3 regions of the Paenarthrobacter sp. YIM B13468 genome follow, and region 2 is predicted to be linked to each of the others. Evidence: predicted binding sites of a transcription regulator. Region 2 holds the regulator's gene; each other region holds the start of a gene.
The links. The regulator HrcA, encoded in region 2, represses chaperone genes, less so after heat shock. The targets are predictions, from matches to a motif close to TTNGCACTCGNNNNNNNCGAGTGCNAA.
Positions count from the first base shown of each region.

Region 1 (10,450 bases), on a different contig from region 2:
ACGTTCAAGACGGGCTTTCCGTCAGCCTTGCGCCAGCCCTTCCGCTTCCATCCGGGCATCCACTTGGTGATGCAGTTGATGACGTACTGGCTGTCGCAAAGGATCAGCAGTTCTTCTTGCGGAACGTGGGCGGTGGAGCGGAACAAGTCCAGGACAGCCATGAGCTCGCCCATGTTGTTGGTGCCGTGGGGCCAACCTCCTGCGCGCCAACAGGAGTCGTCAACATACCAGGCCCAGCCGGCCGGCCCAGGATTGCCGAGGGCAGAGCCATCGGCGGCAGCAATAATCGTCATGCCTTCAATCCTGCCAGACCACACAGACACTGAAAGCGTGCTAGTGCCAACTGGGGACAGCACCTCCCGCTACGGGCCCTCATAAGAGCCCGATCTGTCCCCTATTTGGTTTTACGCCTACTTGGTTCTTAACGCCGACTGCGGTCCCCACCAAAATGGTGGGGACCGCAGTCGTTGCTCTAATGCGTGACGCTACAGCTTAGGAGGCTTAGAAGCCGCCCATGCCGCCCATGTCGTCGCCACCGGCAACCGGAGCGTTCTTCTCAGGCTTGTCGGCAACTACAGCCTCGGTGGTCAGGAAGAGACCAGCGATGGAAGCAGCGTTCTGGAGAGCCGAGCGGGTGACCTTTACGGGGTCGTTGACGCCGGCAGCCAGCAGGTCTTCGTACACACCCGTGGCAGCGTTCAGGCCGTGGCCGGAAGGCAGGCCGCGAACCTTATCGGCAACAACGCCCGGCTCGAGGCCAGCGTTGAAGGCGATCTGCTTCAGCGGAGCGTCGATGGCAACCTTGACGATGTTGGCACCGGTTGCTTCGTCACCCTGGAGGGTGAGGTTGGCGAATGCCTTGGCGCCAGCCTGGATGAGGGCAACGCCACCACCGGCGACGATGCCTTCTTCAACAGCAGCCTTGGCGTTGCGGACTGCGTCCTCAATGCGGTGCTTGCGTTCCTTGAGCTCAACCTCGGTTGCGGCACCGGCCTTGATGACTGCAACGCCACCGGCCAGCTTGGCCAGGCGTTCCTGCAGCTTCTCGCGGTCGTAGTCGGAATCGGAGTTCTCGATCTCGGCGCGGATCTGGGCAACACGGCCTGCGATCTGCTCGGCGTCGCCGGCACCTTCAACGATGGTGGTCTCGTCCTTGGTAACAACAACCTTGCGGGCGGTACCGAGGAGTTCCAGGCCAGCGTTCTCCAGCTTGAGGCCAACTTCTTCCGAGATGACCTGGCCACCGGTGAGGATGGCGATGTCGGCGAGCTGTGCCTTGCGGCGGTCACCGAAGCCGGGAGCCTTGACGGCTACAGACTTGAAGGTGCCACGGATCTTGTTGACGATCAGGGTGGCCAGGGCCTCGCCCTCGATGTCTTCAGCGATGATCAGCAGCGGCTTGTTGGACTGCATGACCTTCTCCAGAACCGTGACGAGTTCCTTCACGTTGGAGATCTTGGAGTTCACGATCAGGATGTACGGGTCCTCGAGGACCGTTTCCTGGCGCTCAGCGTCAGTGACGAAGTAAGCGGAGATGTAACCCTTGTCGAAGCGCATGCCTTCGGTGAGTTCGAGCTCCAGGCCGAAGGTGTTGGACTCTTCGACCGTGATGACGCCTTCCTTGCCCACCTTGTCCAGGGCCTCGGCAATGAGGCTGCCGATTTCCGGGTCGCCGGCGGAGATGGAAGCCGTAGCTGCGATCTCTTCCTTGGTCTCGATCTCCTTGGCGGAGGCGAGCAGCTCGGAGATGACGGCCTCAACGGCCTTCTCGATGCCGCGCTTCAGGGACAGGGGGTCGGCGCCGGCGGCAACGTTGCGCAGGCCTTCCTTGACCAGTGCCTGGGCGAGAACCGTAGCGGTGGTGGTACCGTCGCCAGCGACGTCATCCGTCTTCTTGGCAACTTCCTTGACCAGCTCAGCACCGATCTTCTCGTAAGGATCGTCCAGCTCGATCTCCTTGGCGATGGAAACACCATCGTTGGTGATCGTGGGGGCGCCCCACTTCTTTTCGAGGACGACGTTGCGTCCACGCGGGCCGAGGGTGACCTTGACGGCGTCGGCGAGGATGTTCAGGCCCCGCTCGAGGCCGCGGCGTGCCTCTTCATCAAATGCAATGATCTTGGCCATAACGGCGGTAGTCCTTTCGGGACAGTCGTTAAGAAGGAACCTGTCAGATGGAGTGCCCGCGACGGACGGTCCTTTGCTTGCGGCCTCTGTATGCCCCGCGCTCCGAACCTCACCCCACCAAGGTGTTTCTTGATCCTCCTCCGTTTCGAGAGCCGTCCACCGCCGGCGTAAACCGGGCCGCAGTTAGCAGTCGAAGCGTAGGAGTGCTAAATCAATAATTAGCACTCGACCGGGGAGAGTGCAAGCAGAAGTGCCACTTTGCGCTATAAACAAAGGGGTTTCAGCCGTTAGCTGACGTGACGGCCGAAGGGACTATGCCACGCGGACGCTTTCGGCCTGCGGACCCTTCTGGCCTTCGCCTAATTCGAACTCCACCCGCTGGCCTTCCTCAAGAGCGCGGAAGCCTTCCATCTGGATAGCGGACCAGTGCACGAAGACGTCGTCGCCGGAGTCATCCACAGTGATGAAGCCGTACCCTTTTTCGGCATTGAACCATTTGACGGTTCCCAAAGCCATGATGCCCACACTTTCACAGTAGCCAAGACCGGTTGCCGGGATCTCCGGACCGGAATCAATCCACTGTAACCACAGTCACTATCCGCGCGCTGCCGCGGAGGGGTCCAGCATGACTTTTGTTATTGAGGCTTAACCGAGTTGCCGCTTTGAAGGCTTGGAACCCGGTGAAAAACGGCTGAAAGTCAGCGAAATTACTGGTAGCCAGGTCCCACAACAACAACCAGCGGCTGCTGTATTTCGGGAGATTCAACAACCGCAGAAATACCCAGAAGCTTGCCGAGCGCTTCTGCGTTCGTCTTCTGACCGGGCACGTTGTAGAAGACCACGGAAGACTGCTGCGGCAGGCCTCCCCAGTTCCCCACAGTTCCCAGTGTCCAGCCGTCGCCTTGGACCAGCCCTGCGACGCGGCTGGCAAGCCCGGCCGTAGCCGTGCCGTTGTAGACGGCTACAGCGACGGCCTTGTCCACGGGCGCGGAAGAAGGAGTTGCCGAGGTCTCGCCCGAGGGTGTGGTACCCGGGCTCGGCTCACCGGAAGCGATGGGGGCGTTGCTTGATTCGGTAGGTGCAGCAGACGGGGAGGTTTCGCTCTGCTGGGGCGCCGGCGTCGAAACGCTTGTGGACGCACCGGGGGCCACCAGGCCAAGCCGCGGAAGTATCAGGAAAGCGACGAGTCCCAGCACCAGGGCGACGGCTCCTACGGTCAGTACCGGCCACAAATTGGGGCGGACCGTCTCTTGGGCGTCACGGTGCACACCCTGCCGGGAGCTGTTCTGTGGGACCCGGTCGAATTCATCCTTGGCAAATTTGGTCATGGTGAAGCCTTGTCCTTGCTGGTTGCTGCTGACTATCAGCCGGGCGATTTACGCGTCGGACCCCAAACGGCGCGCTGTCCGCGCACGTTGGCGCGACGTACGTAGTCTACGCAATCTCTTCACAAGCATTGGATCGTGGGCCAACGCATCTTCCGTATCGATAAGTGCGTTCAGGATCTGGTAGTAGTGCGTGGCGGAGAGATTGAAGAGCTCACGGATCGCCTGTTCCTTGGCGCCGGCGTACTTCCACCATTGCCGCTCCAACGCCAACATCTGCTGATCACGGTCACTCAAAGGTGAGTCGCTGCGGGTCTCTGCCGCCAGGTCTTCAAGTGCCAAAACGGTAGACTGCGGCGCCATTGGTTCCGGTGCTGGTTCTGCCACGGCACACTCCTTGACGCTGATTGGGGGAAAATGTCCTACCCCCATGTTACGGGCGAATAACAACGCTGTCATTCGCACCGCCGATGCCATGGAGGAGACAATGACAGGGTGACTGGTGAGGATGCACTGTTTGACCTGGAACCTGCCGGCGTTGCCGACTCGGGCTTCGCCGAGCTTGTTGACCAACCCCTGGAAGAGCTCATGGCCGCGGATTGGGCGGACGCGTTGCGCCCCGTGGAAGGCCAACTCCGTGAAGCTTTGGCCTTTGTTGCCGCTCAGGCTGCCCAAGGGATCCAAGTCCTTCCTCAAGCTACCAACCTTCTCCGGGCTTTCTCCCGGCCACTGGCTGACGTCAAAGTACTCATCCTTGGCCAGGATCCGTACCCAACCCCGGGACACGCCGTCGGGCTTTCCTTTGCCGTCTCGCGGCATACGCGGCCGATCCCCCGAAGCCTGGCAAACATCTATCGCGAACTCCACGAAGACCTCGGGCTGCCGCCACGCATCCACGGCGACCTCACAGCTTGGACGGACCAAGGCGTCCTGCTGCTGAACCGCGTCCTGAGTGTCGCGGCAGGGAGCGCTGGCTCACACCGCGGCAAAGGCTGGGAGGCAATCACGACGGCGGCCGTCAGGGCGGTAGCCCATCGCACCGACGACGCGGGACGCCGGAGTCCCCTGGTAGCGATTCTGTGGGGGAAGGACGCCGAAGCGGTCATGCCACTGCTGGATGGCACCCCGGCAATCACTTCGGTGCACCCGAGCCCCCTTTCGGCATCCCGTGGTTTCTTTGGTTCCAAGCCGTTCAGCCGAGCCAACGAGCTGTTGTCGGAACAGGGCGCAGAGCCCGTCAATTGGGAACTACCCGTCTTGTAACCTTCGACTCATACCCAGGTGACACCCAACGATTTAGCTTAGGCTTGCCTACATGGCTGCTCTCCCCGTCACCTCGTCCGCCACCCGGAACACGCGCCCGCAGGTTAACCTGACCGTCCTGCGCAAAGAATGGCTCTCACCTCACATGGTGCGGATCGTCGCTGGCGGCCCAGGGTTCAGCGACTATGCGAACAACGAATACGTGGACCGATACGTCAAGATCGTTTTTCCGCAGCCCGGCGTTGATTACCAACTTCCGCTGGACCTGTGGGCCATCCGCGAGACGATGCCACGTGAGCAATGGCCGCATACCCGGACCTACACCATCCGCTGGGCCAACCTTGAAGAACGGGAACTGGCCATTGACTTCGTAGTCCATGGCGACGAGGGCCTGGCGGGGCCTTGGGCAGCGGCAGCCGAACCTGGGGACCCGCTGGTTTTTACCGGCCCCGGTGGTGCCTACAACCCCGCGCCCGACGCCGATTGGCACCTCTTCGCAGGCGATGACGCCGCGATTCCAGCCATCGCAGCCTGCATAGAGGCACTTGCCCCGGAAGCCCGTGGATTTGCGTTCCTCGAGGTGGACGGTGCCGAGGATATCCTGCCTATCTCTGCTCCTGCCGGCCTGGAACTCCGTTGGCTGCAGCGCAACGGAGTGCCGGCCGGATCAAGCGAGTTGTTGCTGGACGCGCTTCGCGACATGCAGTGGCTGCCCGGCCGCGTAGACGTCTTTGCGCATGGCGAAAGGGGCTACATGAAGGGCCTGCGCCAGATCTTCTTCTCCCAGCGCGGCCTGGAACGTTCGCAGGTTTCCCTCTCCGGCTACTGGGCCCAGGGCCGGGTAGAGGAAGTTTTCCAGGCAGAGAAGAAGCTTCCCGTAGGACAGATTTAACAGCGGGACTGATCTAGCGGCCAGAAGTGATCTAGCGCCGCCGTACCCTGCGGCGCTCGTTGCTGGACAGACCCTTTGTGAGCGGCCGCGCCAAGTTGTCCCCCAGCACGATTCCTGCAGCAACTCCCAGGACGATCGCGCCTGCATTCAGCATGCCTCCGGCACCCTGAAGAATGTCCGCTTCCTCGATGGTCAATACATACATTGAACGGAATATAGTCAGGCCGGGCAGCAGAATGAGCGCCGCCGGAACAGCAACCACAAGTTGGGGAGCACCAAGTTTTAGCGCCACTACCCGAGCCAGCAGGCCGATGGCCACCGCCGAAACTGCCGGCGACAAGCGGTCGCCGAACCCTGCAGTGGTAGCCCCCCACAAGACGAAGAAGCCGACCAAGCCGACCGCCGCCGTCGGGAGTAACAAACGCATCTGCGTCTGTTCGGTGACGCCGATAGCCACTACCGCTATCGCAATCAGAATGGCTTGGCCCCACAAAGGATACGCATCCGGGAATGTTTGGGTGACGTCCAGGACTGCGCTGCCCATGAGGGTCCCGACCACGACGGCGACGGCGATACCAGCGACGATCGCGCCGAAGGTGAGCAGCGTGGAGAGGAATCGTCCTGCTGCCGTGACGGGGAAGCCGTTGATGGCGTCCTGCACGGAGGACACAAGCCTCCCTGTTGGAAGCAACAACAGGATCCCGCCCGCAACCACAATGGACGGAGCAATGTCCGCGCCCGCCCACCGCAACATGAGCGCGATGAATGTAACCAGGAACGAGCACGACATGGTGATGAAGAAGTCCGGGGTGCGCCACCGGCTCAGTTGTCGCGCAACCAGGCTGATCAGCAAGTTGGAGCCAAAGGCCAAGGCTGAAGCGCCCGGACCGCCGCCCAGTACGCCCACAAACACCGCGGCGAAGACAGCGAAGGCAACCGTGACCATCCAGCGAGGGAAGGGCTTGGCACTCCGGACGATGTCATTCAACCGACGGACTGCCTCGTCGCGGCCAACTCCCCCGGCCACAATGTCGGTGACCAGTTGATGCACTTGGGCGAGGCCGGCGTAGTTGTTGGTCCACGAGCGCACCACACGCAGCAACGTGATGGGGGTCTGGTCCTTTGGCGCATAATTGATGGCCACCGACTGGTTGGTGATGTCCACTTCAACGTTCTTCAAGCCAAGGGCGGCAGTCACCGCAATCATGCTGGTCTCAACTTCAAGGGCGCCTGCACCGTAGCGGAACATGACTTCGGCCAGATGCAGGGCGAAGTCGATGGTCTTGCGCGCTGAGGCGTCGACGCCGACCACCTGGATCGTTGGGTTGGCGTAGGGACTTCCCGCGAGCCGGTCCACGATGTTCATGGGGGCTGTGGGCGGGCTATCGCCCTGCACCAAGCGCATCAGCATGCGTTTGGCATTGGCGTTCTGCCGGATTTGCGATGGCCGCATCGGTTGGGTCTTGGGCAAGCCGTCAGTGTGAGGCCTGCCGCCGGAGCCCTCAGGGCGTTCAGTCACGCAGTGTTCCTCCCTTGGCTTCGTTGATTAGTTCTTCCCCCGGAATTTACTCAGCAGGATTCCAGGCTCCGGCAATTTTGCCAGGACCGTCTTGGCGGCAGCTGCAAGCTTCCTGACCGCCTGGTAAGCGGTGAACACTGGCACGTTCACTGGTGCAACGAAGTCGCCCACCAGTTGGACCACTTCGCCGCCGAAGCCCTTCTTGAATTCGTAGCCGCCGTGACCGGTTTCATCCTGGCCCTGAATGCCGAACGTGCCGTAGAAGTTGTAGCGGGAGTAGCCATTGTTGAGCGCGTGCAGCATCATGCCCCAGTAAAGCGACGTAGCTCCGTTGAAGTAGATGTAGTCCTGGACAGTACCGCCGATCACGCACACGATTTCATCGCCGGAGCAAGCGAAGTGGATTGCCGCAACGGTAGCCACGCCCACCGAGTCGGGGAAGCGTTCAATATCCTTGAGGCTTCGCTCGTAGCTGTCCACGAGGTCCTGGACCACCTTGATGCGATTGGCCTTCTTCTTGCTCCCGGTTTCCTCGACGTCGCGCTTGAGGTCCGCGAGCGTCTTGGCTTCGGCATCCAGACGCTCGGTGATCGACGCCCGGTATTCGGGGATGTTGATCTTGGCCATCATGAGCTTCGTGAACTCATCCGAGGTATTGCGGAGCAGTTGCTCGTAGTAGTCACGCTCGCGGTAGGTGAAGCCCTTTTCGTCGCCGGCAGTGCTCAGCGCGTTGTAGAAGTCGTCCAGCGTTTCCAGCGTGGCCTGCTCCAGGTAAACGCCGTTCTTTTCGGCCTTCCGGATGGCCTTGCGCGTGCGGTAATTCATGCCCATGATGAGCTCTTCAGAATCGACGATCCCGTCCAGCTTCTTGACGAACATCCAATTGATGTTCGCGAAGTTCATCTCAAAGCCCTGGTGCTTGAAGCCCAACCCTGCCAGTACCTTCAGCAGTGGACGGTTGTCCTCAACCTCCGGGTGCTCGGCGCCGTCCTCGTCGCGGGCGATGTACTTGACGTTCGGTGAGATCCCCAGCTCAGCAGCCTTTTTCGAGGCCGCATGCTTTTTCAACTGCTCGACGACGAACCGCACCGCTTCGGCGTCGTTGTAGTCCAGCAGTGGTCCCTTTGCGCAGTCGCAGACCTTGTAGCCAAAGCGGTTGGCGGTGTAGACGAGCTTTCCGGCGGCGATCAGGCTGCCACCGCGGGTCACACCAAAGAGCTCCACCTCCTGGCCGCGGGCACGCTGGAAACGCGCCAGGTCCACGGACTGGATGAAGCTGCCTTGCGGGTGTCCCTTGGCAAATGTCTCGAAATCAGCGTCACTGAGAATCACGAATTCCATGCCGGTTCCAGCCTCGATCGGAGTCAAAGAAATTACCTCACCTAGATAGATTTGCGCCCGTTGGTGGCCGGGGCTGGCCTGAAGTGTGTTGGGTTGGTGCCGGTTCTCAGTAGAACTGTCCGCCGGTTCGCATAGTTTCCAGTCGGCGGAAGACGCGCTCTGCACCCTTGAGCCACAGCTTGTAGCGGATGGGTCCCAGGACAAGGTCATAGCAGCCGACGAAGTCCGTCACGGTCTTGGTGAAACTCGTCTTGAACAAACCCATACCGAACAACGGGTGGGTCTTGTCCTTGATTCGGGCGGCAGGCGGCGTGCCACAGAAATCGTACTCAACGCAGCCCAGATCCTGCATCCGCTGGATCGCAGCCCACTGGACCAAATGCGAGTCACCGTATTGCTTGCGGTTCTGCGTGGAGCCGCCATCCTTGTAGGTTGCCTTGGAACCATAGTTGATAACGAAAGCTCCGACGCTGGGTGCGCCGTCCTCGTAGACAAAGAAGAAGTGCCCTTGGCCCCGGCTGCAGAATTCTTGCCAGAAACGGGAGTAGTACTCGTAGCTCCGCAACGGCATGGCACCCTTGGCGTTCACTGTGTCCTGCATCAGGGCGTAGAGCTTGCGGTAGCTGTCCTCGCCAGGCTCAGCCGGAAGGACTTCGCATCCTTCACGTTCTGCCCTGCGGACCGCGTTGCGGGCCCGCGATGAGATGCTGCGGAGCACTTCATTGGCCGGGGCCGAAATATCCAGCAGCGCTGTTGAGTCGTTGGACTGGATGTTGGGGGCTTTCATCAGCCCGGCGGCCGCGAGCTGAGCCGTCGCCTCGCTGGATGCAACGATGTCTGGCTCAATCTTGATGGAGAACACATTCATCTTCTGCCCACGTGCCAGTGCAGCGATTGAGCCAAGCATCGGCTTGATGTCATCAATGGACGAAGCGTCCGGTCCCTTGATGAGGTACCAAAGGCGGCCAAGGACAGGGAACTTCTTCTCAAGGAGCAGGTTGTAGCTGGAATATTCGGCGGTCTCCAGAACCAGGCGGCGGACCAACCAGCCGTTGCCATCCTTGACTGCCGCATATGCGTCCGACTGCAGCATGTTGCCGCCATTGGGGTTGGCTGTGACGTGCTTGTCCCAGTTATCGATTTCCTCGGCGGTGGCAAAGCGGGCGGTAAATTCTCGCAAGGTGGCCGTGTCCAATCTCAGGGTTTGGTGCAGTGTTCAAATCGGTGCTCAGAAGCAAGTGCCCATGCGGACATGCAGCCTCAAGTCTATCGGGCCGAGGAAAATAGCCCGACTCCCGGTGAGTTGCCCATTCGAACTACGCGAGAATAGCTTGGGCCGGATCATAAAGGGGGCGTTCGTGTCCTTACAGCCGGATCTGATCAGGGCTCTCCAACTTGATGGCTTTCGGTTGCTTCCCGAGTTCCCGCTGGCCGCTGGCCAGCCGGTCCGCGTTGGCGAGTCTGCTGAGACTCAGTCCGGTCAGGTCTGCGATCTGGCCGATGGGAACCTGGAAGGTCCGGAACGGTCCCAAGGGCGGCGGTTCGCCTTCCAGGAGCCGCTGGTCGATGGCCCTCTTCAGCTCAACTTTGCCAAGCAACGGAGACTGGTCCAACACAAAGCCCGCGGCGGCGAGCTTGGCATCGTTGGTCCATGCTGCGATTTTCCAGAACTTCCGCGGAACCTGTACGCCTCTGTAGGGAAGGTCGTCGTCGAGAAGTACGGGTCCGGTGAACACCGAAAGCTTGGCGTCGTACGCGTCCGCGTGCTCCAACACGTGGTCCTCGAGCCCCACCCAGAGTTCCTTGCCTTGGTTGAAGTCGTCCACCTGCGGTGCCGCGTTGGTAAAGACGAAGGTGTCCTGATTGGCTTTCTTGACCGTGGCCTCGTCACCCCAGACGGGATCCAGGCGCCGCACAAGATGCCCGCGATCGAAGGCATTGTTCTTGTAGACGTCCGGCCCGGCCTGCTGCTCTTTGGGGATC
Region 1 covers NZ_JBHZPI010000031.1:398-10,847, reverse strand. The annotation lists gene ACFX4T_RS23035 (RNase H family protein) at 1-293, opposite strand, end outside; gene groL (chaperonin GroEL) at 502-2,127, opposite strand; gene ACFX4T_RS23025 (cold-shock protein) at 2,440-2,643, opposite strand; gene ACFX4T_RS23020 (LytR C-terminal domain-containing protein) at 2,835-3,455, opposite strand; gene ACFX4T_RS23015 (DUF3263 domain-containing protein) at 3,504-3,839, opposite strand; gene ACFX4T_RS23010 (uracil-DNA glycosylase) at 3,948-4,715, shown strand; gene ACFX4T_RS23005 (siderophore-interacting protein) at 4,768-5,607, shown strand; gene ACFX4T_RS23000 (threonine/serine exporter ThrE family protein) at 5,639-7,126, opposite strand; gene ACFX4T_RS22995 (peptidoglycan bridge formation glycyltransferase FemA/FemB family protein) at 7,154-8,467, opposite strand; gene ACFX4T_RS22990 (lipid II:glycine glycyltransferase FemX) at 8,574-9,662, opposite strand; gene ACFX4T_RS22985 (DNA/RNA non-specific endonuclease) at 9,832-10,450, opposite strand, start outside.
Region 1: a site for HrcA is predicted at 2,346-2,372, ahead of groL (chaperonin GroEL). Genes of this name have one in related genera too.

Region 2 (9,606 bases):
CACCGGTGCCCGCCGCAACAGATCCGGCCATCATCCGGAACTTCTGCATCATCGCCCACATCGACCACGGTAAGTCCACCCTGGCCGACCGCATGCTGCAGTACACCGGCGTCGTTCAACAGCGCGACATGAAGGCCCAGTATCTGGACCGTATGGATATCGAACGTGAGCGCGGCATCACTATCAAGTCCCAGGCAGTGCGTATGCCATGGGAACTCGATGGCACCAGCTACGCCCTCAACATGATCGATACTCCTGGCCACGTCGACTTCACCTACGAGGTTTCACGTTCCCTGGCAGCCTGTGAAGGCGCCGTGCTGCTGGTTGACGCAGCGCAGGGCATCGAAGCCCAGACGCTTGCCAACCTCTACCTGGCGATGGAGAACAACCTCACCATCATCCCGGTGCTGAACAAGATCGACCTCCCGGCAGCCCAGCCTGAGAAGTACGCGGCGGAACTGGCCAACCTTATTGGCGGAGACCCGGAAGATGTCCTCAAGGTTTCAGGCAAGACCGGAGTAGGCGTGGAGGCGTTGCTGGACAAAATCGTCCGTGACCTGCCGGCCCCCGTTGGCAATCCCGATGCTCCGGCACGTGCCATGATCTTCGACTCCGTCTATGACACTTACCGCGGCGTGGTCACCTACGTCCGCGTGGTGGATGGCATGCTGCATCCTCGGGAACGCATCCAGATGATGTCTACCCGTGCCACGCACGAGCTCCTGGAGATCGGTGTCAGTTCCCCCGAGCCCACACCGTCCAAGGGCCTTGGCGTAGGTGAAGTGGGATACCTCATCACCGGCGTGAAGGATGTTCGCCAGTCCAAGGTTGGCGATACCGTAACCAACCTCGCCAAGCCGGCATCGGAGTCGCTCAGCGGCTACGCCGACGCGAAGCCCATGGTTTTCTCGGGTCTGTACCCGCTTGATGGAACTGACTATCCGGTGCTCCGCGACGCCCTCGAGAAGCTGATGCTCAACGACGCCGCCCTGGTCTATGAGCCCGAGACGTCCGCCGCGTTGGGCTTCGGCTTCCGTGTTGGCTTCCTGGGTCTGCTCCACCTCGAAATCACCCGTGAGCGCCTTGAGCGCGAGTACAACCTCGATCTCATCTCTACGGCTCCCAACGTGGAGTACGAGGTAACGCTGGAGGACAAGAAGGTTGTCCATGTGACCAACCCCAGCGAATATCCCACAGGCAAGATCGCCGAAGTCCGCGAGCCTATGGTGTCCGCTACTATCCTGGCGCCCAACGAGTTCGTGGGATCCATCATGGAGCTCTGCCAGAGCCGTCGTGGCCAGATGCGTGGCATGGACTACTTGTCCGAAGACCGCGTAGAGCTGCGCTACTGGATCCCGCTTGCCGAAATCGTCTTCGACTTCTTCGACCTCCTGAAGTCCAAGACACGCGGTTACGCATCCCTGGACTGGAAAGCCGACGGCGAACAGGTCGCTGACCTCGTGAAGGTGGACATCCTTCTCCAGGGCGAACAAGTGGATGCTTTCAGCGCCATCACCCACCGTGACAAGGCCTACGCCTACGGTGTAATGATGACCGGCAAGCTCCGTGAACTCATCCCGCGCCAGCAGTTCGAGGTGCCCATCCAGGCTGCCATCGGATCGCGCATCATTGCCCGCGAGAGCATTCGGGCCATCCGCAAGGACGTTCTTGCCAAGTGCTACGGCGGTGACATCACCCGTAAGCGGAAGCTGCTTGAGAAGCAGAAGGAAGGCAAGAAGCGCATGAAGATGGTGGGCCGGGTTGAAGTTCCCCAGGAAGCTTTCATTGCCGCGCTGACCACCGACGAGTCCAAGGACAAGGCCAAGAAGTAGATGCCCAGCGTCCTTCCTTTGGGCGACCCAGCACCTGCGGATGGCTTGCTGCCCCCGCAGGCGCTGGCCGGCGTCGAGCACCGCAAGTTCGGACTGTACGTGCACATCCCGTTCTGCGCGGTGCGGTGCGGTTATTGCGACTTCAACACCTACACGGCCACGGAGCTGGGTGGTGGGGCGTCGCAGGATGCTTATGCCGGCACGGCTGTCACTGAATTGGACTTTGCCGCCACAGCCATGGATGCCTCCGGCCTGCCAAGGCGCCCACTGAGCACTGTGTTTTTCGGTGGGGGGACACCCACGTTGCTCCCGGCCGAGGACTTGGCGCGTATCCTTCGCGCCGCCGTCGCGCACTGGGGACTCGAACCGGGCGCAGAGGTGACCACCGAAGCCAACCCCGACTCCGTGACGCCGGAATCGCTGAAGGTGCTGGCTGATGCTGGCTTTACGCGCGTCTCTTTCGGCATGCAGTCCGCGGTGCCGCACGTCCTCAAAGTGCTGGACCGCACGCATACCCCGAGCCGTGTTCCGCTGGTGGTCCAGTGGGCGCGCGAGGCGGGCCTGGCCGTTAGCCTTGACCTTATCTACGGCACGCCGGGAGAGTCGATGGCAGATTGGCAGCTGTCCCTTGAGACTGCCCTGTCCTACGAACCAGATCACATCAGCGCCTATGCCTTGATCGTGGAGGACGGCACAAAGCTGGCTGCCCAAATCCGTCGGGGCGAAGTTGCCGGAATCGACGACGACGACCACGCCGCCAAATATGAGCTCGCCGACCAACTAATCTCCGAGGCTGGGCTGACCTGGTACGAGGTCAGCAATTGGTCGAAAACGCCTGAACAGGCTTGCCGCCACAACCTTGCCTATTGGCGGGGAGACGATTGGTGGGGGATCGGTCCGGGCGCCCACTCACACGTGGGCGGGGTCCGCTGGTGGAACGTAAAGCACCCCACCGCTTATGCCAACAGGCTGGCTGCCGGAGACTCGCCTGCGGCTGGCAGGGAAACGCTTGACGCCGAAACCCGCGAAGTCGAGCGCATCATGCTTGAGGCTCGGCTAGGTACCGGTTTGTCCGTTGACGCGTTGGATAAAGTTGGCCGCCATGCGATGGCAGGACTGATCGCTGAAGAGCTTGTGGATCCGGGTGCGGCCTTCAAGGGTCGCCTGGTTCTTACGCTCAAAGGCCGACTCCTGGCCGACGCCGTTGTGCGCAGGATCCTGCCGGACTAATCGCCGGCAGAATCCCATGGAAGCCTGGAACTACTTAATCCAGCGCAGGTTGAGCTTGTAGCGGTGGGGTTGTCCGTGATTGACACGAATACCCGCTGAGACTGAGAAGCACGTGAGTGCTACCCAGATGCCCGTGGCGATGACTGCAAAGATATTGCCCACCACGGGAAGCAGAACCAGGATGTTTGCCAGGACTGCCGCGATGGTCGGAGGAAGCGTGAAGTTCAGGGCTTCCTTGGATTCCTGTGCCGTAAACGGTCCGCGGTCACGGAAGATCAGATAGATCAACAGGGACGGCAGGCATCCCAGAATTCCCCCGAAGTGCGCCAACGTGGCCCACTGCCGGTCTTCGCTTGCCGTCAGTGGGAGTGCGTTCGCGGGCGCGCCATGGTACTGGGGCTGGCCTGCGGCGCTGCCCGGTTCTTCAGGAGCGTTCTCTGCCACGGTGTCTTCCCTTTGCTGTAAAGATGCTGCGGTGTTGCTGTCCCAGAATACTGGGTCCCGGGTCCTCCCGGGACCAACGCCCCGTTACATCTCCGGGAAAAGCCACTCAAGGAACGTAAATCAGGACAGGGCTGTCAGGGAGTGGTGAGGAAATCGATGACTTCCTCCACCCGTCCCAGGAGTGAGGCCTCCAAGTCCGCGTAGCTGCGTACCGCACCAAGCAGGCGCTGCCAGCCGAGTCCAATGTCTTCGGCGGTTTCGTGGGGCCAACCGAAAGCGGTCAGAATCCCGGTCTTCCAGTCAGTGCCCCGCGCAACTTCCGGCCACCGCTCAATACCCAGCACTTTTGGCCGGATGGCTTGCCAGACGTCAACATACGGATGCCCCACGATCAGGACGTTTCCGGCGGCTCCGGGCACTGTCATGGCTTCTGCGGCGATGCGTGATTCCTTTGACCCCGCCACGAGGTGATCTACCAGGATCCCGAGCCTGCGCCCTGGCCCGGGGGAGAATGCGGCAATAGCTGATTTGAGATCGTCCACGCCGTGCAGCGGCTCGACGACGATGCCCTCAACGCGGAGATCGTCACCCCAGACTTTCTCCACCAGTTCTGCGTCGTGCTTGCCTTCCACCCAAATACGGCTCGCCTTGGCCACTTGGGCACGCTGGCCAAGGACCCTTACTGACCCCGATGCCGTTCGACCCGCCTGCACAGGGGAACCAGGAGCCTTTGCGGCCGGAGGCATGAGACGGATGGCCTGCCCTTCAAGCAGGAAACCAAACCCTAGTTGGAAGGACTTGGTTTTACCACGCCGGTCCTCAAGGGAGACGATGTGCATTCCCCCGGATTTCTCCACCCGGGTGACTTCGCCCACCCAGCCGGACTGGACGTCTTCAAGGACCATCCCGCGCTGGACGGCTACCTCAGGGAGTTGGCGTTTGGCAGGAGCGGACAGATCCTGCGGGCCCCACGTATCGAAAGCCAAGGACTTCATACCCCTTTGTGCTGGTTGTGCTGGGAATAACTCCCGTGGGCGGTTTCAATGCTAGCAACGTGCTGGCTCATACTAGACTTGTTAGCACTTAGGCATGTTGAGTGCTAACAATTGGTCCGCTATAGGCACGGACAGTCGTCAGGAGGTGTTGCAATGAGTGAGCCACGCAAGCTTGAAGTGCTGCGCGCAATCGTTGAGGATTACGTGCATTCCCGTGAGCCTGTTGGGTCCAAGGCGCTTGTGGAGCGGCACCATCTCGGCGTTTCCAGCGCCACTATCCGGAATGATATGGCGGTACTGGAAGAAGAAGGCCTCATCGCAGCGCCCCACACCAGCGCAGGCCGCATCCCCACGGACAAGGGCTACCGGCTGTTCGTGGACCGGATCTCGCAGGTCAAGCCGTTGTCCGCCGCGGAGCGTCGAGCCATCCACTCGCTGCTTGAGGGGCCCGACGACCTCGACGACATCCTTGAGCGCACCGTCAGGCTACTGTCGCAACTGACCAACCAGGTCGCCGTCGTTCAGTACCCGCACTCCAACCGGGCCCTGGTCCGTCACGTCGAATTTGTTCTCCTGGCGCCAAAACAGGTACTCGTGGTGCTCATCGCAGATACCGGAAGCGTTGGCCAGAAAGTCATCGAGGCCGGCTCCGATGTAAGCAACGAGGCCTTGATGGCCCTGCGTTCCCGGTTCCTTGGCAGCATCGCGGGGACTCAACTGGCACTGCTGCCGCAGGTACTGCCTTCCGTGGTTGCGCTGTGTCCGCCGGACCTTCGTGGGCTCGCGCAGCATCTTGCACATGGTCTCCAGGCCCTGAGCGACACCAGCCGTGAAGAACGTATCGTCATGGCCGGAACAGCCAACCTTGCGCGCTCGAATGTGGACTTCCCGTTGAGCATCGGACCAGTGCTGGAAGCTCTTGAGGAACAAGTTGTCATGCTCCGGTTGTTGTCTGACATGGGAGATGATCCCCGCGGCGTGACAGTGAGCATCGGGCGCGAGAATCCATATGACGGCCTGGCAGAAGCATCGGTCGTGGCAACGGGATATGGCTCCGGTGCCAAGGTGGGCATCCTCGGACCAACCCGGATGGACTATCCCACCACCATGGCTGCGGTGCGCGCCGTGGCCCGCTACCTTTCCCGCATTCTCGGCGGCTGACGCCGGCCCGAGGTAAGAATCTGCAGTACAACAAGGAAGAGATACCGACTTTGAGCAGCCACTATGACGTTTTGGGAGTCTCGCCGGAAGCCACCGGGGAAGAGATCAAAAAGGCGTACCGCAAGTTGGCGCGCAAGCTTCACCCGGACGTGAACCCGGGGGAGGATGTCGCGGAGCAGTTCAAGGCCGTGACGCATGCTTACGAAGTGCTGTCCGACCCCCAAAAGCGTCGCGTCTACGATGCCACCGGTAACGAGAACGGCACTGACAACGGCTTCGGTGGCGGCTACTCCGGCCAGGGCTTCGCGTTCCAGGACATCTTCGATACCTTCTTTGGCGGTGGCGGCGGGCATGCTGGTCCGGCCTCCCGCGTGCGCCGGGGCCAGGACGCACTGATCAGTGTCCGCATCGACCTCAAGGACGCCGTGTTTGGTGTCAACAAGAAGCTCGAAGTTGACACGGCAGTGGTCTGCCCCACGTGTGATGGCAGCTGCTGCCGGCCGGGTACGCACCCGGAGCGTTGCGACATTTGCGGCGGCAGTGGCCAAGTCCAGCGGGCCGTTCGATCCATCCTGGGCCAGGTCATGACCACGGCACCATGTGGTTCCTGCGAGGGCTTCGGAACAGTCATCAAGGACCCCTGTAATGAGTGCAACGGGCAGGGCCGCATCCGGAGCCGCCGGTCGCTCACCATCAAGGTACCTGCCGGCGTTGCCACGGGTACGCGGATCCAGCTCTCCGGACAGGGCGAAGCGGGACCGGCAGGCGGACCTGCCGGTGACCTCTATGTGGAAATCCGCGTCAACAGTGACTCCACCTATATCCGCGAAGGCGACGACCTTCACGCTACGCTGAGCGTTCCCATGACGGCAGCAGCTTTGGGTACGGAACTGAGCCTGGAAACCTTCGACGGGCCCCAGGAGATCGACGTCAAGGCTGGCACCCAGTCCGGCGAGGTCATCACGCTTCGCGGTTTGGGCGTCACCCACCTCAGGGGCTACGGCCGCGGCGATCTCAAGGTACACCTGCACGTTGAGACACCGGTCAAGCTGGATCCGGCACAGGAAGAGCTCCTGCAGCAGCTTGCCAAGTTGCGCGGTGAGCAGTTCAGCGAAGGCAAACTCGTGGCCAGCGGCGGCATGTTCGCCAAGCTGCGGGACAAGCTCGGTAACCTGTAGCGGTGAGCAACCCCGTTTTCTTCACGCCCGCCGGGAGCCTGCATGGTGTTGAGCCGGGCGCGTTGTTCGTCATCGACGGTCCAGAAGCCCGGCATGCCGTCACGGTGAAGAGACTCACTGTCGGTGAGGCTGTGGACATTGCCGACGGCGCAGGAGCCCGCCTGACAGGCACGGTGGCAGAGGTCGGCCCTGGAAGTTTGTCCGTCATGGCGTCCGGTGTGATTTTCGAAGACCAGCCGGACGTGCGTTTGGTGCTTGTCCAAGCTTTAGCCAAGGGTGACCGCGACGAGTTGGCCATTGAGACGGCCACCGAACTGGGCATAGACGCAGTGATCCCATGGCAGGCTGAGCGATCCATCGTCCGCTGGAAGGGGGATCGCGCTGCGAAGGCCCACGCGAAGTGGCAGTCTGTGGTCACTGCCGCGGCGAAACAGGCCCGCCGGGCGTGGATACCGGAGGTGCGTCCTATCCTGGATTCCGCGGCGTTGGCAAAGGCTGTTGCTGCCGCGGATCTGGCTGTGATCCTTCACGAGGACGCCAAGAACCCTTTGCGCACCGTCCTTGAAGCGCCGATCGTGGCTGAGGGCGGCGGGCTGGACTCGCCGCGTGAAGTCCTCTTGATCGTGGGGCCGGAAGGCGGCATCTCGCCGCGCGAGGTAACCCGCCTCAGCGACGCCGGGGCGGTTACGGCTCTCTTGGGCCACCATGTCCTGAGGTCCTCGACGGCGGGACCCGCCGCCGTCGTACTCGCCTCCGACGTCCTGGGTCGCTGGTAGGCCGTGCGGCCTGGCAGCTGAAGCTACCTTAGCGGGCGCTGGGTCTAGCCGACGCTGAAAAGGCGCGTATCCATGGTGGATGTGTCTGCTTGCCCGGAGTCCTGGACCTGGGATACGCGCAATTCGTATTTCCCCGGTTTCAGGGTCGCGCTGAACGAGAAGACGCCGAATTGCCCCGGCTCTCCTGTGGCTTTTGTCTGGCCGGTCAGGAGGCTTGCCTTTTCGCCATTGCCGTTGTCCCGGAGGATCTGCCAGCTGACGGGCTTGGAGCTGTCAGTGCTGCGGCCATTGAACTTAACTGCCCCCGCAGGGAGCGAAGTGTCCTCCTGCGGATCGATGATCCATAGTGGCGCCACCAAGGAAGCGTCCCTGGCCATCGGTTGACCGAGCCGCACCTGGCCGAACGCCATGAAATCCGTGTGACCGTCCACCAGGATGACCACTTGGATCTGCTGCCCTGAGTTGATCAGGCCCGATGACGAAGCCGCTGCGGTGGCCGTGTAGACCAGCTGCTGCACAGCGCGCTGCGCCATACCTGCATCAAGGTTGGAATTGAAGGCATCCCGCGAAATATCAACTGTGATCACGTTCTTGCCCGAAATGGATGTTGCCAGGCTGCCTGGGTCCTGCCAAGGAGTGAAGAAGTCGTGGTCCAACGGCTTATCAGCCATCATGATCCGCAGCGCTGTGGTGACGGGGTTTCCGTCGCCGGAGATGTCCCTGAATTCGCGGTACAGGTAGACGTCTTCCTTGCTGCGGCCAATCCAGTAGACCGGGATCTTGGTGGACGCCTGGGTGGTTTCCAAGGGAGCATTGCTGGCCGGAGCTTCCTGGACGCTGACTGGTGGCGCACTGGAGGTAGCTTGGGTGGGTCCACCGTTGGCGATACAGCCGGTGAGCAAAAGGACAGCAAGCATCGCAGGCGCTGCGACGGCGGACTTTTTCCGCTTTCGCCCGCCGGGCTGATGGCTTACTGACTGCGCGATGGGGGTTTCCTTGCCTTTGCGGCCGGCGGTTGTCGCCGGCCCGTCCAACGGGCGTAGTCTCACTACCCGCTCCAGCCAGCTTGGCATATCGTCGACGGCGGCTTGCCGGGTTTGTGGGTACTGGCGGCAACTGAAACAGGATTGATACCCGCTTGATGCCGAGTTGAGACAATGTCGCAGCCGACGGAGCCCTCAGGGGAGGATGGGCGGGCAAACGCCCGTGGTCTGCCGGGCTGGCGTAGGATTGAAGGCATTCCGGCATATGGCCTGGCGGTTGAGCCAGTCCCATTGTCGAAACGATGGACCAACTGTTATCCGACCAGAGGAGAAGAGGCCGTACGGCCACCACTATGAGTGAATCCCTGAATGGGCGGCTGCGGACCGGAAACGGGAACCCAGCCACCACCGAGTTCCCGCACACCTTACCGGGCACGCGCACGGAAATCGTCACGTTCGACAACTCCGATCAGATGGTTCACTCATTGGGCAGCCATGACGAAGCCTTGCGCTACATCGAGGAGCAGTTCCCGGACGTCAACTTCCACGTTCGCGGCAATGAATTGTCCATGTCCGGTCCGTCCACGGTCATACCGCGCATCATGCGCCTCCTTGAGGAGGTCCGCGGACTGGTGGCGAGGGGGACCGTCGTTACCCCTGATGTCCTCCAGCAGCTCGTTTCCCTCCTGAGGACACAGTCAGTCCAGAATCCCGTGGATGTCCTTACCCACAACATTCTCTCGAGTCGTGGCAAAACCATCCGGCCCAAAACCTTGAACCAGAAGAACTATGTGGATGCCATCGATGCGAACACAGTGATCTTCGGTATTGGCCCGGCAGGTACTGGCAAGACCTACCTCGCCATGGCCAAGGCCGTGCAGGCCCTTCAGCTCAAGGAAGTAAGCCGGATCATCCTGACCCGGCCCGCTGTTGAGGCGGGGGAGCGGCTGGGCTTCCTGCCGGGAACGCTGAGCGACAAGATCGATCCCTACCTGCGTCCGCTTTAC
Region 2 covers NZ_JBHZPI010000006.1:148,319-157,924, forward strand. The annotation lists gene lepA (translation elongation factor 4) at 1-1,832, shown strand, start outside; gene hemW (radical SAM family heme chaperone HemW) at 1,833-3,062, shown strand; gene ACFX4T_RS08195 (DUF4870 domain-containing protein) at 3,093-3,506, opposite strand; gene ACFX4T_RS08200 (DUF3097 domain-containing protein) at 3,641-4,492, opposite strand; gene hrcA (heat-inducible transcriptional repressor HrcA) at 4,655-5,662, shown strand; gene dnaJ (molecular chaperone DnaJ) at 5,713-6,840, shown strand; gene ACFX4T_RS08215 (16S rRNA (uracil(1498)-N(3))-methyltransferase) at 6,843-7,616, shown strand; gene ACFX4T_RS08220 (GerMN domain-containing protein) at 7,661-8,533, opposite strand; gene ACFX4T_RS08225 (PhoH family protein) at 8,953-9,606, shown strand, end outside.

Region 3 (10,703 bases), on a different contig from region 2:
CGTCGTCCCGCCCGCCAGGCAAGCAGGAACGGAATGAGCGTCAGACCCAGGGGAATCAGCGAAAGAAGACCGGTTCCAGGCTGGCCGGCGGTTCCAATGTTGACCTGTGCCAAGGTCAGCGGGACACCGTGGATCAGTAGCCACGCTTGGCCGGCGAGGCGCGCCAGGAAGTCTACGTTCCGGTTCTGGAATCCGTCGGTGGCCCACACCCCAACCAGCGGAAGGATAACAACGATGGCTGAAATGAAGGCTGCCTGTGCCGCTTCCAAACCACCCTGTAGCCAAAGGGGCATCGGGAGGCCACGGTTTCCGGTTTGATCAGCGCGCAGTTTCATCGTGTCCTATCGTGCCACGGTAGGCGGCACTCCCCCGGCAGGCGCCCTGTAATACCGCCAATTCCAGCGCTTTTTGCCCGAACCGGCCGTAAAATAGGAGATGTTCGCAAGGGGTGACTGGAGGAGCGAATGAGTACCTCTGCTTCACATGCACGCGGTGTCCACTTCGGACGGCAAGACATCCAGGTTGTTGGCTTGGGTGTGGGTGCCGTCCTTGCGCTGGTTGGCGTCCTGGGGTTCATTCCGGGCATCACCATGCAGTACTCGGAGCTGCAGTTCTTCGGTCCGGACTCGCACGCGATGCTCTTTGGCGTGTTCCAGGTCTCCATGCTGCTGAACCTCGTACAGCTGGCCATCGGCGCGGCAGGGTGGGCGATGTCCCGCACCGCGCATGGCGCACGTAACTTCCTGATGGGCTTCGGCGCCCTATATATCGTGCTGAGCATCTACGGGCTGAGCGTTGGAGTCGACTCGGCAGCAAACTTCCTTTCCCTGAATAGCGTGGACAACTGGTCTTACATGGTGCTGGGCATCCTGATGATCGCCGCCGGCTGGATGTTCGCCCAGTACTTCACAGACGACAAAAAGGCCCGGAAATAATAGAAGCCGGGAACTAGGAGCGGCCAATGAACAGGTGTCACAACTAATAACAGAAAGTCGTACTAGCAGCTGGTGCAGCCACCTACGGATTCTCTCCAAAGGTTGCACCAGCCTTCTTTGTTAATGCTCGACGGCGGGTGGCTGGGTTAGGCGGGCAGACCCCTCAGCCTGCTTGGACGTCGTGGCACAAATGACGCACAAAAGTGCTGGACTTCCCTGCTGCCGCCCAACGAGACTGTGTACACGAACAGGCACATGGCCTATGGGGGTCAACGGATGAGGCCGGTTCACATCGTCTGAAGGGACAAGGTCACATGAACGACCTCTCGGCATTTTTCCCCTTGATAGCTGGCATTCTTGGCGTGATTGTTGTCATCGGTTTCGTGTGGCTGGCGACCAAGGCAATGTGGAAAGTGGCGGAACCGAACGAGGCCCTGATCATCTCAGGGCTGACCCGCGGCACGCTGGAAAATACCGACGGCATGGACTTCAAGATCGTCACAGGCAAGGGCGCCTTGGTGGTTCCCGGGCTGCAAACAGTCCGGACCCTTGCGCTGACGCTGAATGAAACAGAACTCAAGGTCTCGTGTGTGACGTCGCAGGGTATCCAGGTGATTGTGGACGGCGTGGTGATCTACAAGATCGGCGACGCTCCCCCGTTCATCGCGAACGCTGCGCGGAGGTTCCTTGGACAGCAGCCAAAGATGGAGAGCCAGGTCTACAACGTGTTTGAAGGGCATCTCCGCTCGATCATCGGCAGCATGACTGTTGAGGAAATCATTCGCGAGCGCGACAAGCTCGCCTCACTCGTCCGCAGTGCCAGTGGCGTGGAGATGGAGAAGCTTGGCCTCGTAGTGGACTCCCTGCAGATCAAGGACCTACAAGACCCCACGGGCTACATCCAGAACCTCGCTAAACCGCACATTGCCCAGGTCAAGATGGAGGCCCGGATCGCCGAAGCCACCCGCAACCGTGAGGCGGCTGAGAAGGAAGCGGAAGCTGCTGCACTGATTGCCGATGCCCAAAGCCTGTCCGCCATCAAGCAATCTGCCGCGCAGGCGAATGCTGAACAGGCCCGAGCCAACGCTGCGCAGGCCGGACCGTTGGCCGATGCCACTGCCCGTCAACAAGTGGTGGTCCAGGAAACCGAAGTTGCAAAGCTTGAGGCCGACCGCGAAGAGCAGAAACTGCAGACCACCATCCGCAAGCCTGCCGATGCCAAGGCCTACGCCCAACGCACCGAGGCCGAAGCGAAGAAGGCTGCTGACATCAGTGCCGCCGAGGCCCTGGCGAAACGCATCGAACTGGACGCCCAGGCCAATGCACGCCGTGTTGAACTCGAGGCCCAAGCGAATGCGGGAGCAGCTGCAGCAATGGCCGGTGCAACCCGCGTGACAGGTGAAGCCGAAGCAGCTGCGACGACCGCCCGAGGAAATGCGGCAGCATCGGCAGTTAAGGCTAAGGCGTTGGCTGAGGCCGAAGGTATCAAGGCCCGGGGCGAAGCGCTGGAGACAAATCAAGAAGCTGTCATCAACCAGCAAATCGCCGAGAACATGCCCGCCATCGTTTCGGCCGCGGCAGAGCCTTTCTCGCGCATCGGGCAGCTGACGGTGCTCAACGGTGGCGATGGACTGAACAGCATGGTGGGCGGGATTCTGTCCCAGGTTGGCAGCTTCCTGCCGTCCTTGGCCTCCGCGTTGAAGGGGAACGGAGCTGGTCGACCGACCACCCGACCCGCTCCTGTGAAGTCTCCGCCGGCAAAGGCGTCAGACGCGGCATCAGATGCATAGAGAGGTAAATCGGAGCCTCACCGGCAAGATCGGCAGGGTGACGGGGACAATCGCGCCGGGCACCATTGGCGAAGTCATGCTCCCCTTCCATGGCGGTACCAGCGCGTTTTTTGCCTACCCGTTCGACAAGACCAGCGTCTTTCCTGTGGGCGAGAAGGTGCTGGTGATCTACTTCGAGCCGCCCCAGACCGTCTACGTGGATGAGCTCCCGGATGTGCTGCGGGAATCCTGACTTGGGACTTCGGGCCGGACCGACCCCCCAAAAGGTATGAACCCTAAGGCTGCGGCCCGTAGATGAATTCCTTGGCGTGCTTGACCGCCTTCTTGAAGGCGTCGTTACGCAGCGAGACCTGCTCGGTGGTGCTGCCCTTTCCGGGTTCGACGAAGGTGGTTGGTCCTGGACGGAGGATCCAAATGTCGCCGGCGGGCGGGAGATAGAAGACACCGAAAGACCTATGCTCGGGATCTTCCGTCCAAATAGGGACCACTGCCACGGCCGCACCGGTATCCACGTTGATCCATTGAGCACGCGGCATTGGCTGCTCGTGCACCTCCGGGTCCAGGAACGGCGCGGTTCCCTTTCCCCAGCGATTCTCGAATCGCTCGTAGAACGCGGGCATCAAATGGCTGTCGTACGAGCGCCAGGCACTCATATGTATCTCCTTCTGACTTTGGGCGAGGGGTATCCGGGGGTAGTCCTCGGCAGCGGTTCCCAGCGGACCGGGCCGAAGACGAGGGGCTGTTGATCCTTTTGGCTGCCCGCGGGAGATGCGGGCGACTTATGGATGCGAACTTTGACCGGCTTCCCTGGGGAGCCGCCCGTTGAGGTACCGGTTCGTCGGGCGCTGTCATAGGCGCTCCGCTTCGCCGGATCCGAGAGCACCACGTACGCCTGCATGATCGCGTGCAGCTCCTGGAGGTCGGCCGCCCGGGTGGAGTCGCCGTCGTCGACCTTTTCGCGGGTGTCCGGGTGACGCGTCCGCAGCAATGAGCGGTAGGCATGGGTGATTTCACGGGCTGTCGCGCTGGGAGCCACGTTCAAAATCGAGTAGTAGTCGGGTTGGTTGTTGCTCACGGCCGGTTCCGGTGAAGTGCTGAGGATTTGGCGATGGCCCCCGGCATGGGCCGGGGGCCATCAATCGGGAGGCAACGTCGGGGACCACGTTTCATCTGCACAACAAGTGCTGTGGCGTGGCGCGAAGCCTGCGCCCAACTATTCCGATGTGGTCGGTCTGAAGCTCCCGGTCTGACGCTCCGCTGGGTGGCCACCCCCGGGTGGAGCTCCAGCGGAGCAGCTGTGGCTAGGCGTTGATCTCCTGCCGTTGGCTGTTGGACTGGATCTCAATGCGCCGCGGCTTTGCCTTCTCGGCGACGGGAATGCGGAGTGTCAGCACACCTGCGTCGTAGCTGGCCTGGACGCCTTCGGTATCCAGCGTGTCACCCAGAATGAGCTGCCGGCTGAAGACGCCTTGCGGGCGTTCGGCGGCGATCATCTCGGTGTTCTCGCCCGCAGGCGACTTACGTTCTGCCTTTACCGTCAGGACGTTGCTTTCAACGTCCAGTTCCACCGAATCAGGCGAGACGCCCGGCAGATCGAAGGCAACTATGAATTGCCCCTCCTCCTGCCAAGCATCCATCGGCATGCCGGCAGGCCGTGCTGTTGTGCCAAAAACCTGTTGGGCGAGCCTGTCGAATTCGCGGAACGGGTCTGTGCGCATCAGCATTTGGTTCTCACTCCTTCAGATTTTGATGCGGTTTTGTTGTTTTGCCAGCCTTCCAGATCTGTGTTGGCTGGTATAGATTTTTTATAGCACTGGTGAGAGAGTGGTGCAAGAGGTTTTTTCAAAGATTTTGGAGAGGTTTGCATGGCTGGTGACGCTGACAGCGGGCGGCTGGATCACGACGGCGGACCTGCCCCCTCCGTGCCTAACGGAGGCTCGGGCGGCGGCGCCGACCGGAACGCCATGGGTGTCTACGCCATCTCGGTTGCGGCGGAACTCGTGGGCACCGGGCAACAGAACATTCGGCAGTACGAGCGCAAAGGGCTGCTGACTCCTGAAAGGACCGACGGCGGCACTCGCCGCTACAGCGAACAGGACCTTGCTACGCTGCGCAGGATCGGCGCGCTCCTGGACGAGGGGCTCAACCTGGCCGGCGTGAAGCTCGTGCTGGAGTTGGAAGCCGCAAACCGGGGGCTGACGGAGGACAACCGGGGCCTGGCCGACCACAATCGCGAGCTCCGGGCGGACAACAAAGGGCTGCGGAAGGATTTGAAAGAGGCCCGCACGGAACGGGACGCACAGACCGGTCCGGGCACACACTGAACCCTGCCTCATCAGGCGGGCCCGGTCCCATCAGGAGTTCGCACCCCTTCTAGGCTCCCGTGGGACCTGGTTCCGGCTGCAGTCGCTCAAAGACGAGAGTGGTCTGCGTGCTGACAAAGGCTTGATTACTGCCCAGGTGGGTGGCGACGAACTCCCTCAGTTCTGCCGTGGAGGCACAAGCCGCGTGGAGAAGAAGATCGTGTTCTCCACCGAGAACAAAAACACTCAGCGTCTCGGGCAGATCGCGGAGCGACCTCGCCAGTTCAAGCATGTTCTTCCGCGCTTGGGCGTGAACGTTGATGGAGATCATGGCCTGGACGTCCAAGCCCAAGCTCCCAAGATCAATCTCGGCATGAAAGCCCTTGATGACCCCTGCCGCCTGGAGGGCCCGGACCCGGTTCAGGCAGGTCGACGGAGCAAGCCCAGCCCGGCTTGCCAATAAGTTGTTGGGCGTTCGCGCGTCGCGTGACAGCTCCCGCAGAATCACGATGTCCGCCTCATCCAAGCGAAGCCGATTCGGTTGCTCTCTCCGATCACGAATGATTTTTGAATTGATCATAAATTCTTCCGTCAGTTTTGGCCGATGATTCAGACTTGATGCGGCTGAACCGACGAATATTCTAACCTGTGAATCGGGCCACACCCCGGCCGCGCCCTGGGAGTCTCGCCGCGAAGCACCAGCCGCCAGGAACACGCATACCCGTTCGTACACATGCGTCCCTCGCTCATCAGAAGGAGACAAAGATGCCAGACACTTTTGACCAAATCACGGAGCGTGAAAAAGGTCTAAAGCGTGAGCTCACCGGCCCGCAGCTGACTATGATCGCCCTTGGAGGTGCCATCGGAACAGGGTTGTTCCTCGGCAGCAAATTCGCGATCTCCTTCGCCGGGCCAAGCGTTCTGCTGAGCTACGTCATTGCGGGCCTCGTCGCCGTTATGCTCATGGGTGCCCTGGCGGAGATGACCGTGGCTCACAGCACCACGGGCTCGTTCGGTGCCTTCGCCGAGCACTACATCTCCCCCTTGGCCGGGTTCGTCACGAAGTACCTGTACTGGTCCTGCATTGTGCTGGCTGTAGGCACCGAGGTCACGGCCATCGGCGACTACATGAAATTGTGGTTCCCTTCAGTCCCGCCGATCCTGTGGATCCTGGTGTTCTCAGGGGCCCTCATCGCTGTGAATATGTTCAACGTGAAGGCCTTCGGCACCCTTGAATACTGGTTCTCCACCATCAAAGTCTTCGCCATCCTCGGCTTTATCCTGGTGGCCGGCATCCTGGTCTTTGGCAGCAACAACCCCGGTTACGGCACGCACAACTACACAGCCGAGGGAGGGTTCTTCCCCAGCGGCGTCAGCGGCATGTGGTTCGCCGTGGTGGTGGCAATCTTCAGTTACCTCTCCATCGAGATGATTGCCGTCGCTGCCGGTGAAGCAAAGGACCCGGCCACGTCCGTCAAGAAGGCCTTCAAGGTTACGGTCTTCCGGCTGTTCTTGTTCTACATCCTGACGCTCGCCTTGATTCTCGCAATTGCACCTGTCAGCCAGATCCTCACCGGCGACAGCCCATTCGTGACTGTCATGCAGGTTGTCGGCATTCCGTTCGCTGATTCGCTGATCAACGTCGTCGTGATCGTCGCAGCTCTCTCGGCGATGAACTCGCAGCTGTACATCTCCACCCGCATGATGTTCAGCCTGTCCCGCGCCGGACAGGCACCTGCAGTGTTCGGCAAGCTGCGCAAGAACGGCGCCCCCGTCAACGCCCTGCTGCTGTGCTCCGGAGGCATTGCGGTGGCGACAGTTGTCTACGCTCTGAACCCCGAGTCCGGTTTTACCTTCATGATGGCGTTGTCCATGTTCGGGGCGATGTCCACCTGGCTCATGATCTTCCTGACCCACCTGGCTTTCCGGCGCCACGCCAAGCGACACGGCACACCCCTCAAGTACAAGCTGCGTTTCTACCCCTTGGCATCGGCCATCGGCGCCGTAATGATGGTGGCTATTTTGATCACCACTCTCTTCATCGAAGGCTTCCGGATGACCCTGATCTTCGGCATCCCCTTCGTGTTGGTGGTGATCGGGTGCTACTTCGTGATGAAGCGTCGGCATCCAGGCGGCAGGAACCAGCGGGCAATTCACGACGGCGGCGTCCTCCACACTGCTGAAAAGGCGCCAGCGCTGGACTGATTGAGCAAAGAGAAGGTTGAGGCCCTCACATTGGGGAGGGCCTCATCCTTTTCTCAGAGGATCGCCGTCATCCCATTCCAGCCCTGGCCGATGACGCTGCCGATGGGCCACTTCGCCCCACCACTACCAGAGAAAAGCCACAAGGCACCGGACGAGTCGCGAGCCATCACATCGGGTTTGCGGTCACCGCTGAAGTCGCCTGGACCAAACACGGCAGTCATGCCATTCCAGCCTTGGCCGTACTGCACTTGGGGCAGCCAGCCGCCAGCGCCGTTCCCTGGATAGAGCCACAGACGACCACTTGCATCGCGTGCGGCTACATCTGACGCACCGTCAGTGTTGAAGTCCCCTACTCCAAGAATGTCTGTCATTCCAGACCATCCTGATCCAATCTGCACCCGGGTCAGCCACCCTCCCTTGCCATTTCCGGGATACAGCCAAAGGACACCACTGCTGTCTCGGGCTGCTACGTCGGGATAGCCGTCTCCGCTAAAATCGCCGACGCCCGTAATGGAAGTCATGCCGTTCCATCCCTGTCCAGCTTGAACCCTCGGCAGCCAACCAGCCGCGCCATTCCCGCCATACAGCCACAGCACGCCGGTGTTATCGCGGGCAAGAATGTCCGACTTCCCGTCCCCATTGAAATCACCCGGGGCGAGAAGGGCCGTCATGATGTTCCACCCCTGACCGACCTGCCGCCGATCCAGCCATCCGGCCGCGCCGTCACCGGGATAGAGCCAGAGCGCTCCGGAACCGTCGCGGGCCAAAACGTCGGCGTTTCGATCGCCATTGAAGTCATTCTTTACCGGTTGTGGATCTGCCGGCTGAATGACAGTCACCGAAGCGCTGCCGCTGTTAGCTACGTACGTAGTACCCGTGTATTCGTGGACGGCCACGGCCACGGGCTGGGCTCCAGTTCGGACGACAACCGACGTGTTGGAAGAATCGATGACGGAAACCCCGCCCCTGCTCAACGTTGCGTAGGTTCTGTGGCGGGTGGAGTCCACTGCTAACGATGTGGGCTGGCTGGGAAGGCTGATCTGGGCGATCTTGCTCCTCGTTGCTGGGTTGACCAGCACCACCGACGAGTTGCCCGTAGCACCCAACGATTCGACATAAACGGTGCCAGTCCACGAGTCGACGGCCACCTTCCCAAACGTTTCGTTGGCCTGATACAGGTTGCTTGCGTGATTGGACTCGTCAACAAGTCCCACTTGGCTCTGCGGGCTGTCGATGAAGCTTCCCGCGAGCGTCCGGTAAACCTCGTTGGTTCGGGTGTTCACAGCATGATCGACGGCGTTGCCTGCACCGAAGACATAGACGGTCTTGTCATTCGTTTGTCCATCGATGACTGTGAGAACGCCGCCAATAGGGACAAAGACCTTGTTTCTCGACGCGTCGATGACCATCCTTCGCGGAGTTGAGTTGTAGTACGGGATGTCCACTGCTGAGTGACCCGCCCAGGGGTCAATGACGGTGATCCCATTGCTGTAAGCAACGTAGACCTTCCAAGTGACCTCGTTGACGGCCACAGCGCGAGGATCGGGGCCGGTTTTGACCCGTCCCACCACTGTGGCCCCATCGACGATGACCACGGATCCGTTGGCACCTGCTTTCCCCGCAACACTCACATAGGCACGGCCGCTTCCCTGGGTCGCAACACCTTGAGCAATGCCACCTACATCTACTGTGGTTGCTTTTCTCGTGTCCGCATCGATGACGGACACCCCGCTGTCGGTGGCAACGTAGACATCCCCATTGCCGGCGACGGCAATGTCATGCGGGGCCGTGCCGACCGCAATATCGAACGATGTGGAATCAGCAACTGCCGGCGAGCCAACCAACAACGAAACGGCCAGTGCCCCCACAACTGCGAGGGCCGCCGTCGAGCGCTTTCGGCCCGTTTTCTTCAACCCGGACACAGACGAACCAGACGCGACAGAGTTCATGAGACCCCCAAGAAATGAGACGCGACTGCCGCGTCGATGAGCGGAGTCTACATGGCTGTCAGGAAACTCACAGAATCGCCGTCATCCCATTCCACCCAGTACCGACGCGCGAAGCCGTTGGCCACCAGGATCCGCCTTGCCCCGAGTACAGCCAAAGCTCCCCAGCGGCATTTCGCGCCAAGATATCGGCCCGGCCATCACCGTCGAAGTCGCCGGGGCCAACAAGAGAGTTCATGGTGTTCCAGCCTTGCCCGATTGCCTGGCGAGGCTGCCAGCTGCCGTAGCCGTTCGGCGGGTAGAGCCACAAGGCTCCGGCACCGTCGCGGGCAGCGATATCCGACAGGCCGTCGCCGTTGAAGTCGCCGACCCCGGTGATCTCGGACATGTCGGACCACCCTGAACCAACCCACATCCTGGGCAACCAGCCACCGCTGCCATCTCCCCGGTATACCCAAAGGGCACCACCACGATCGGGGGCTGCAACGTCTACGAACCCGTCGCCGTGGAAGTCAATCCCTTCGATCGCGCTCATGCCCTCCCAACCACTGCCCACCTGCACCCGCGGTTTCCAGCCTGCGGAACCGTTACCCGGATACAGCCAGAGCAATCCGCCGCCATCGCGGGCGAGCACATCAGCGCGGCCGTCGCCGTTGAAGTCGCCGGGAGCAAGCAGTGCGGTCATGACGTTCCATCCCTGCCCGACCTGGAGGCGAGGCAACCAGCCACCCGAGCCGTTGCCCGGGTAAAGCCACAGCACGCCGGAAGCTTCCCTAGCCAAAACGTCGGCAAAACCATCGCCGTTGAAGTCGTTCTTAACAGGTGCCGGCACCGTTCCATCGATCACCGACACGGAGTCGCTGCCATTGTTGGCCACGTACGTTTTGCCGGTGGAGGGGTTCACGGCCGCCGAAACCGGCTCCTGCCCGGTGTACACAGCGGAACTGCTGTTGTCGGCGCCATCAATGATGGTGGTTCCCCGGCCGGACATAGGAACGTAGACCTTGTTGCTCGCTTGATTCACCACGATGTCACGGACAAGCGAGGGTGTGATGATCTGCGCCATCTCAGTGAGGGTCGCCCCATCAAGGACTTTGACGTACCCATCCGTTGAGTTGCTGTCCGCCGCCACGTAAATCCTGTTGGTGGCAGGGTTGACAGCCAACATCCCCACCTTGCTGGAAGACTCGTACTTTCCCGTGGTTTTATCGGTCGCGCCGTCAATCACACTCACGCCGGCACCGTACCTGCCAAGCGTGGTGTAGTAGATCTTGTTGGTTGCCTGATTGACTGCGAGGGCGCGAATGCCCCCAGCGCCGATGATGATGTCGCCGGTAACGCTGCCAGCAGCGTTGATGACCCTGATGGTTCCGCTGGAGTTCACGTAAACCTTGTTGGTGACAGGGTTGACCACGATGTCCTGCGCACCCCCGGATAGCGGAACACTGGTAACTGCGTTCGTAACACCATCGATGACGGCAACGCCGGAAGCGATACCGACGTAAATCTTGTTGTTCGTTTCGT
Region 3 covers NZ_JBHZPI010000008.1:167,108-177,810, forward strand. The annotation lists gene ACFX4T_RS10070 (DUF6350 family protein) at 1-335, opposite strand, end outside; gene ACFX4T_RS10075 (DUF4383 domain-containing protein) at 465-935, shown strand; gene ACFX4T_RS10080 (flotillin family protein) at 1,250-2,725, shown strand; gene ACFX4T_RS10085 (hypothetical protein) at 2,718-2,957, shown strand; gene ACFX4T_RS10090 (hypothetical protein) at 3,001-3,378, opposite strand; gene ACFX4T_RS10095 (J domain-containing protein) at 3,375-3,800, opposite strand; gene ACFX4T_RS10100 (Hsp20/alpha crystallin family protein) at 4,027-4,449, opposite strand; gene ACFX4T_RS10105 (MerR family transcriptional regulator) at 4,591-5,049, shown strand; gene ACFX4T_RS10110 (Lrp/AsnC family transcriptional regulator) at 5,099-5,608, opposite strand; gene ACFX4T_RS10115 (amino acid permease) at 5,794-7,233, shown strand; gene ACFX4T_RS10120 (FG-GAP-like repeat-containing protein) at 7,287-9,182, opposite strand; gene ACFX4T_RS10125 (FG-GAP-like repeat-containing protein) at 9,250-10,703, opposite strand, start outside.
Region 3: a site for HrcA is predicted at 4,533-4,559, ahead of ACFX4T_RS10100 (Hsp20/alpha crystallin family protein). Genes of this name have one in related genera too.